DNA from 3 places in the Paenibacillus sp. N119s genome. Region 3 is predicted to be linked to each of the others. Evidence: predicted binding sites of a transcription regulator. Region 3 holds the regulator's gene; each other region holds the start of a gene.

Region 1 (3,217 bases), on a different contig from region 3:
AAGAAAACTTTTTCCTTGTAAGCTTGAAATCGTTTCTCCCATATTTATCCCTACTTTCTCTATGATTTAAATATCTTTTCGAACGATGGGCATACTCATACATCGTGGTCCCCCGCGGCCACGGGATAATTCTGAGCTCAATATTTCGATTACCTCAATACCGTGTTCACGCAATAAAGCATTGGATACATAGTTACGGTCATACGTAACAACTACTCCTGGGGCAATGGCTAATGTATTGGACCCGTCATTCCATTGTTCACGAGCAGAGGCTATTACATCTCCTCCTCCGCAAGGAATAAGAACCAAATCCTTTAAGCCCAAAACCTCTTTTAGAGATTCCATTAAAGAGGTATGATGGGTAATTTTTAGTGTCTTCTCATCTGGACCTTTCTCTAAAACATAAATATTCATATTTCCTTGCGGTCCTTGGATCGCTGGATGAATTGTAAATTTATCATAATCAACCATCGTAAATACGGTATCTAAATGCATAAATGCCCTGCACTTTGGAATCTCAATGGCTAGTATTCTTTTGAATTTTTTTTGACGGCCAAATAGATTTAGGGCTAAACGTTCAATGGCTTTAGCTGAGGTACGGGCTGATACACCAATAGCAATGGTTTCTTCATTTAAAATGAGCTCATCGCCGCCTTCGATTGGAAACTCATAATTGCGGTCCAGCCAAATCGGCACATGATGACTAGTAAATATCGGATGGTGTTTAATGACATACTCTATAAACAATGATTCACGTCTTCGTGCCGTTTCTCTCATTTTATTAATCGTTAATCCATCCCCAATCACTGCTGCAGGGTCGCGGGTAAAATATAGATTGGGCATTGGAACTAAATGAAATGGAGAATGATCTTGCATAAATTCATGCAGTTGCACTTTCTTACTCGTTCCAATTTCATTCTTCCGGACACCACTCATTATTTTTTGAATTAAATCTTCATTGGAGAAGGAAAGTAAATACTCTTTTAAAATTCGATGTGAAACATTTCCCTCCGCCCTTCCTTCTTCTAGCATTTGGTCAACAAATTCTTCTCTCAGTTTTTCATCCACTAATGCCTCTGCCGCAAGTTGTTCCAAATAAAGAACTTCAATTCCTCGATTGCGTAAAGTTTGGGCAAAATAATCATGTTCTTTTTGAATCACCGGCAAATAGGGAATATCGTCAAATAATAACGGCTGTAAATAATCCGGTGTTAAATTTTCCAATTCTTGTCCCGGACGTTTCAATAAAACCGTTTGTAATTCCCCAATCTCCGAAGCAACATGCAATGGATGCTCCATTTGTCGTACCTCCTTTTTTGATTTTTGATGTTTACAAGTGCATCATACATGGTCCATGCTTCCCGTCTCGTGCAAATGCCAACACTTCTATTGTGAAATATTTCACAATTTTACTTTTAGATTCATAAAAACCTGTATTTTTATAAACCCGCTGATTTGCGAAATCTATTCCATATTATGATTGAATTAAGTCTTTCTTCTGAACGCGATGGTGGTTGATAGTGACGTGACACCCTGGCAATCCCGGGAGTTTTAATTATTCTGGGATAATGTTGTGGAAATCCCCTTCACCGCTCTATATAATTCAGTTACAGTTCGTCACACGAGCTAATCTAAAAAATAGGGGTGTTCCACACCTATGCCACAGCATATTTTACTTATTGAAGACGATCTATCTATTGCTGAAATGCTGCTAAAAGCACTCACCAAGGAGGGCTACAATTTAACCACCGCCTATGACGGGGAAGAAGGGCTTATTGCCTTTGAACGTCATACTTACGACCTGATCCTCGTGGATTTGATGATGCCGAAGGTTGACGGTATGGAGGTAATCCGGCAAATTCGTACCCGCAGCGCCGTGCCAATTCTGATTATGTCGGCTAAGGACAGCGATGTGGATAAGGCGCTTGGACTGGGCTTCGGAGCAGATGATTATGTTGCCAAACCGTTTTCGATGCTAGAGATGACGGCACGTATTCAATCCGCAATCCGCAGATCGACTACCTATGCTCGTCTGCAACAGCAGGAGGAACAGCCGCAAGCACAAGTGTTGACCTATGGAGATTTGCGCATTGATTTTGATCATTTTACAGTCACACGCGATGAAAATGAAATTCAGCTAACAGCCAAAGAATCCGATATTCTGAAGCTGTTTGCATCCAATCCGAACCGGGTATTTACGAAAGCTCAACTATACGGATTTATTTGGAAAGACGATTATATGGGGGATGAGAACGTGATTAATGTCCATATTCGTCGTCTGCGTGAGAAAATTGAAGAAGATCCCTCTCACCCTGTCCACATTAAGACACTGTGGGGCATCGGTTACAAATGGGAGAACGGTTGATATGAACATCGAAAACATTTTCGAATGGATTGTCGTCCTTATGATGTCTGGCGTTATCCTATGGCTGTGGCGAGAACGCATCGCCTATAAGCGCAAAATCAAGAATGTTCGAACCCTACTAGAGCGGATCGTGACCGTGAATCATGCGGAAAAGCTGCTATATGTTACAAGTGACGTTGAATTGCAGCGACTTATGACGGAAATCAACCGGTTACTAGATTTAAATTTGAGGGTATCAGCCGATTACAACCGAAGCCAAATCGCTATGCGAAAAATGATTTCGAATATTTCCCACGATCTTAAGACCCCGCTTACCGTTGTGCTTGGATATGCCGAGATGCTGGATGGCGATCCGGATATGCTGCCGGAAGAACGTATAAAGCTGCTATCCAGAATTCATCAAAAGACCAGTGAAGCGATTGAGTTGATCGGAAGCTTTTTTAACTTGGCGAAGCTGGAAGCTAACGATACTGACATTCCACTGACTCGACTAGAAATAGGAGAACTGTGCAGACGCAGCATTTTGGAGTTTTATGATCTGCTGACGGCTCAGGGGTTTACAGTACATATTGATATCCCGGAGCATCCCATACATGCCTTGGGGAACGAAGGAGCCATTGGGCGGGTGCTGAGCAATCTCATTTCGAATGCCATTCGCTACGGTGCAGAAGGTCGAACGCTAGGCCTGAGGCTGTTAGAACAGCAGGATACGGTGCGTATAGAGGTGTGGGATCGCGGAAAAGGCATACAGGAGCCGGAGCAGGATAAGGTTTTTGAACGTATGTACACACTTGAGGATTCGCGTAATAAGACGATTCAGGGCAGTGGACTAGGCCTTACGATTGCCAAGCG
Region 2 (3,217 bases), on a different contig from region 3:
AGATCCATCGACAGTTACCGTAGAACGTGGTACTGACATGATGAGACGCTTCCAACCGGATTGCATCATCGCACTCGGTGGCGGTTCGCCAATGGATGCAGCTAAAGGCATGTGGTTGTTCTATGAATATCCAGATACTGATTTCAATAACTTGAAACAAAAATTCATGGATATCCGTAAACGGATTTACAAGTACCCACGTCTGGGACAAAAAGCACAATTTGTAGCCATCCCTACAACCTCGGGTACAGGTTCGGAAGTTACTTCGTTCGCAGTAATTACAGACAAAAACCTGGGCAACACCAAATACCCACTGGCTGACTATGAGTTGACTCCTGATGTGGCAATTATTGACCCTGAATTTGTATATTCGCTGCCTAAAACAGCTGTAGCAGATACTGGTATGGACGTTCTGACACATGCAATCGAGGCTTACGTGTCTGTAATGGCTAATGATTACACAGACGGCCTGGCGATTAAAGCCATTCAACTGGTATTCCAGTACCTGGAGCAATCGGCTCTGGTCGGCGACAAGTTGGCTCGCGAAAAAATGCATAATGCTTCCACACTCGCAGGTATGGCGTTTGCTAATGCATTCTTGGGTATTAACCACAGTCTTGCACACAAGTGGGGCGGACAATACCATACGGCTCACGGTCGCACAAATGCGATCTTGCTGCCACACGTTATTCGCTACAATGCGAAAAAACCGACAAAATTTGCTTCGTTCCCTAAATATTCGCACTTTGTTGCAGATGAGCGTTATGCAGAAATTGCACGCATACTGGGACTGCCTGCACGTACTACTGAAGAAGGGGTTAACAGCCTGATTGATGCGATTCGTAAGTTGAACAAAACACTCGGTATCGAGGAATCGTTCCAACAACTTGGTTTCGATCCAAAAGATTTTGAATCACGTGTAGATTATCTGGCTGACCGTGCTTTTGAGGATCAATGTACAACTGCGAATCCAAAGCTGCCGCTGGTTACTGAATTGGCTGATGTATACCGCAACGCCTTCTACGGACGCTTCGACCAATAATGTAATTCGACCAATAATATAATAGGTAAGAAGAGGCTTGTAACAGAGCGTTTTCCCGTACAAAACCGATGCAGGCTCTCTATATAGAGAGCCTCTTGGTTTGGGAAGGGAGGTGAACGGCTAGGCTATAGATATACGCGTGAAGCTAGGGAAAATAAAGTGATAAAAATCACTCATAATGTGATCTTTATCACATACTACACTCTATCATTATTCTACAATAAGAGTGTAAGAAAGGTCCCGACACTGAGCGTAAGGCATCGGTGAAAAGGCCGGGCTCAAGAAATAGTTTAAACGTGAAAAAAATCACAAGTCCGGAAGACCAAACAATTTGGAGGGATTTACATGTCGGTGATTGAGAGAGAATTACAAGAGCAACAATCTGGCTGGAGAGGTTTTAAAAAAGGAAAATGGACTAGAGAAGTTAACGTCAACGATTTTATTGAAACCAATATCTCACCTTATGTTGGCAATGAAGAATTTTTGGTTGGTCCTACTGCCAACACAACTGCACTGTGGGAAATTGTATCTGATCTTACTAAAAAAGAGTTGGCAAACGGCGGTGTACTTGATGTAGACGTAAATACGCCATCCACCATTATTTCACATAAACCAGGCTACTTGGACAAGGACAAAGAACAAATTGTCGGTGTACAAACAGATGCTCCATTCAAACGTTCTTTGCAACCGTTCGGTGGAATCCGGATGATGATCGATGCTTGCAAAGCCTATGGTTTTGAAGTGCCACAAAGCATTGTAGACATCTTCACTCATATTCGTAAAACGCACAACCAAGGTGTATTTGACGCTTATACAGATGAAATGAGAGCAGCTCGTAGAGCTGGTATCATTACTGGTCTGCCAGATGCATACGGTCGTGGTCGTATCATCGGTGACTATCGTCGTGTTGCTCTGTATGGTGCAGACTTCTTGATCCAAGATAAAAAACTTCAATTGAAAAGCCTTGAAGTTGACTCCATGGAAGAAGACGTAATTCGTCTGCGTGAGGAAATTTCCGAACAAATTCGTGCTTTGAATGAATTGAAACAAATGGCTGCTGAGCATGGTTTCGATATCTCCAAACCAGCTAACAATGCAAAAGAAGCTTTCCAATGGGTATATTTCGGATATCTGGCAGCGATTAAAGAGCAAAACGGTGCAGCAATGTCCTTGGGACGTGTATCTTCATTCCTTGATATTTATACACAACGTGATCTTGAGGAAGGTGCACTGAACGAAGAACAAGCTCAGGAACTGGTCGACCATTTTGTTATGAAACTGCGTATTGTTAAGTTCCTGCGTACACCTGATTACAACGAACTGTTCAGTGGTGACCCAACTTGGGTAACAGAATCCATCGGTGGTATGTCTGTCACTGGAGAAACTCGTGTTACCAAAAACAGCTTCCGCTTCTTACACACACTGTACAACTTAGGGCCTGCTCCAGAACCTAACTTGACTGTACTGTGGTCAGAAAAGTTGCCTGAGGGCTTTAAGAAATATTGTGCAAAAGTTTCTATTGAAACTAGCTCCATTCAATATGAAAATGACGATCTGATGCGTCCAATCTATGGCGATGATTATGGTATTGCTTGCTGTGTATCTGCCATGAGAATCGGTAAACAAATGCAATTCTTTGGTGCTCGTGCCAACTTGGCAAAAGCTCTGTTGTACGCTATTAATGGCGGTAAGGATGAAAAATCCGGCGTTCAAGTAGGACCTGAGTTCCCTGCTATTACAAGCGAAGTGCTGGACTACGAAGAAGTGTTGAGCCGTTTCAAACCTATGATGGAATGGCTGGCAAAACTGTACATGAACACTTTGAACGTTATTCACTATATGCATGATAAATATAGCTACGAACGCATTGAAATGGCGTTGCATGACCGTGATATTCTTCGTACCATGGCTTGTGGTATTGCGGGTCTATCAGTTGCAACTGACTCCTTGAGTGCCATTAAATATGCAAAAGTTAAACCAATCCGTAACGAAAAAGGAATTGCTGTCGACTTTGAAATCGAAGGCGAATATCCTTGCTACGGTAACAACGATGACCGCGTAGATACTATCGCTGTAGAATTGGTAGAAACTTTCATGAGCATGATTCGCAAACATAAAGCTTATCGTAATGCGGTTCCTACTCAATCCGTACTGACCATTACTTCCAACGTGGTG
Region 3 (3,217 bases):
GTAGGAATAATACCAGAAAATGCTGACCAGGATCAGTATTACGGCCAAAATGGCGACCGCTATCCATTTTTTCTTATTTTTCAAACCTGTGCTTCCTCTCTAAGGGGATGTGACACCTGAATTAGCGCGACAGCAGCCCTTCAAAGGCGGCTTGTGCCTCATGTTTGATACGTTCCTCGTCCATCGTCAGGCATTCGCCATTTTTCACAACCTGACGGCCGTCTACCCATACATGAGCCACGTCTTTGGCACTTGCAGAGTATACGGCATGGGAAATAAGATCTGTACGCGGCAAGAAATGAGCCTGATTCAGATCTAACGCGATAAAGTCAGCCTTGTTGCCTGCTGCCAGCGCTCCTACCTCTTTTAAACCGATTGACTTTGCGCCATATTCTGTTGCCAGACGCAGTGCTTCATTGGCAGGAACTGCCGTAGGGTCACCAGACACTCCCTTGTGAATAAGTGCCGCCAGACGCATTTCCTCGAACATATCCAGATTATTATTGCTGGCAGGACCATCTGTTCCAAGAGAAACGGTCACTCCTGCACGCAGTAGTTCAGGCACTCTTGCTACGCCGCTTGCCAGCTTCAAGTTGCTGCCTGGATTATGGGAGACCGCTACACCTCGTTCTGCTAATAAGGCAATTTCTTCGTCGTTCAAGTGAACGCCGTGGGCAACCAGGGAAGGACGAGAGAAAAAGCCAAGCTTATCTAAATGTGCAACTGGACGCAAACCGTAATCACGTACGTTTTGCTCAACTTCGGCGATCGTCTCGGACATGTGCGTATGCAATGGTAAATCGAGATCATGTGCAGCTTGTACGAATTTCTCGATAAACGCAGGCGGACATGTGTACGGGGCATGCGGTGACATCATGGTTGTGATACGGCCGTCTGCTTTACCATGCCAGTTGCGCGCAAAAGTTACGGCCTCGGCCAGCTTGATCCGCTGTTCTTCTTCTGAGCATAGTCCAATTGCTCCACGCATCAGACTTGCACGAATGCCAGACTCTTCAGCTACACGAGCCACCTCATCCATATGGTCGTACATATCCAGGAAAGTCGTGGTTCCACCCTTTAGCATTTCTAACACTGACAAAGATGTTCCCCAGTACACATCTGTAGATGTAAACTTGGCCTCCATAGGCCACATTTTTTCCTGCAGCCACACTTGAAGGGCCAGATCATCTCCATATCCTCGCAGCAGAGACATCGCCGCATGACCATGAGTATTCACCAGACCAGGTAAGAACAATAGCCCCTTACCGTCGATTGCTTCCGTCTCTTCCTCACCAGCAGGCAAAGTCTCGCCAATGTAAGTAATGCGGCTATCCTCCACAATCATAAAACCATGAATTACTCCCGCTTCGGCTCCATTTACGGCAAAAGAACCGTTTTTAATTACCCATTTATTCACTGTCATCTTGTGCTTCTTCCTTTCCATCCTCCAAATAATATGCGAGGCTAAGCAAATCAGTTGTAAAATCTGTGGCATGTATCCGAACGTTAGCCGGTGCCTTGAGAATGATAGGTGCAAAGTTCAGAATCGCCCCAACTCCACTCTCAATGAGCCTGTCAGCTACGTGCTGTGCCTCAAACTCAGGCACTGTAATAATCCCGATTCGAATATTTTTTTCCTTCACAGTCGCTTCCAGTTCATCCATTGGCTGAACGACCAGTGTATTGATTCTGGTCCCAACCTTATCTGGAAACGCATCAAACACTGCCACAATCTTCATATTGTCTTTTAAATATGCGTTATAGTTTGAGAGGGCTTGACCCAGATTACCCGCTCCGACCAGTACTACATTAATCTGCTGGTCGATTTTCAGGATATGGCGTATTTTCTCAATTAGATAAGAAACATCATAACCGATACCCTTCCGGCCAAAATCGCCAAAATAGGCCAGGTCTTTACGGATTTGGGCCGGATTCAAATCCAGCCTCTGCCCCAGCTCTTGAGAAGAGACCGTAGCCACTTCCCGTTTGTGCAGTGCATTCAGATAGCGTAAATATACGGGTAACCTCCGTACGACAGCCTCTGAAATTTTATCTGATTTCATACTTGCTCCCCCTAATTGTAACGGACCTTAGGTGTCCGTCCGTTGTGCCTCTGTCTCCGGGGCGGATTGGAGCCATTCCGCAATGCGTGGCACCATTTGCTCCGATGGCATATGCTCCATTTTGGGTCCCGGCAACGAGTACAAAAAGTGCTTTCCGTAATAGGATTCGATCACACGTGTATCGTAGACAATGACGACTCCGTGGTCGCTCGCTGTACGTACCAACCGACCAAATCCCTGTTTGAAACGGATCACTGCCTGTGGTACAGACAGCTTCATGAATGGATTCTTCTTCTGCTGCTGGAGCAACTCGCTTTTTGCCTCCAGTAACGGGTGATTGGGCGGTTGAAACGGCAAGCGAACGATGGCCAGGCAAGTCAGTGCCTTCCCTGGAATATCGACGCCTTCCCAGAAGCTGCTGGTTCCCAGCAGTACAGAAGCTTTGGCTTCCTGAAACCGGCGGGTTAGCTTGCTGCGGCTTCCACTGTCCACACCTTGTCCTAACACGGTAATATCACTGGATGCCAGCGCTTCTTTGAGCGGCTCATACACTTGCCGGAGCATCCGATAGGAAGTAAACAGAACAAGCATTCTCCCCCGCGTTGCCTGAGCAGTCGCCCCTAGAGAGCTAACGAGCATCTCTACAAAGTGTGCATCCCCTACACTACCCTTCACACTCGGAAAATCCCGCGGAATGACCAGCAACACCTGATCCCTGTAATTAAAAGGGGATGGGAGCTGAGAAGTCATTAATCGTCCTTGATCCGCAGCCTCCTGCAAGCCGAGTTGCTCGGTCATGTACTGAAATGACTTATCTACCGATAAAGTAGCAGATGTCAGAATAATACTTCTTTTTTTGTCAAAAAACATTTCTTTCAACTGACGGCTCACATCGACGGGCACCGCATAAAATTGCAATGACTTACTACGGAATTGCCCACTCGCTTCGAGCCAGTATACGGTTGTTTCATCATCGAGTCGTATAAAGAAACGTAAATTTTCCTTAATTCCCGCCAAATCCTTAAACAGACCCGTAATATCTGTAATGAGACTATCTGCCGCATAATCGTCATGTTCTTCCTTGACATCCAGCATCAGCTTGTCGCCCTTGCGCAAAATTTCGCTCAGCGTTACATATAGCTGATTTTCCAATG

What was found. Region 3 encodes Rex, which represses fermentation and respiration genes when NADH is low (regulators of the CRP and FNR family bind a similar motif). Its sites were predicted from a motif close to TTGTGAAATATTTCACAA; they were not measured.
Region 1: a site for Rex is predicted at 1,390-1,407, ahead of arcA (arginine deiminase). Genes of this name have one in related genera too.
Region 2: a site for Rex is predicted at 1,337-1,354, ahead of pflB (formate C-acetyltransferase). Genes of this name have one in related genera too.

The regions. Positions count from the first base shown of each region.
Region 1 is NZ_JCAJRU010000002.1:2,594-5,810, reverse strand. It holds gene argF (ornithine carbamoyltransferase) at 1-42, opposite strand, end outside; gene arcA (arginine deiminase) at 67-1,299, opposite strand; gene AC5V8P_RS00545 (response regulator transcription factor) at 1,658-2,365, shown strand; gene AC5V8P_RS00540 (sensor histidine kinase) at 2,367-3,217, shown strand, end outside.
Region 2 is NZ_JCAJRU010000076.1:13,318-16,534, reverse strand. It holds gene adhE (bifunctional acetaldehyde-CoA/alcohol dehydrogenase) at 1-1,042, shown strand, start outside; gene pflB (formate C-acetyltransferase) at 1,388-3,217, shown strand, end outside.
Region 3 is NZ_JCAJRU010000007.1:12,953-16,169, reverse strand. It holds gene AC5V8P_RS01965 (cell wall elongation regulator TseB-like domain-containing protein) at 1-84, opposite strand, end outside; gene AC5V8P_RS01960 (amidohydrolase) at 122-1,423, opposite strand; gene AC5V8P_RS01955 (redox-sensing transcriptional repressor Rex) at 1,410-2,063, opposite strand; gene dinG (ATP-dependent DNA helicase DinG) at 2,091-3,217, opposite strand, start outside.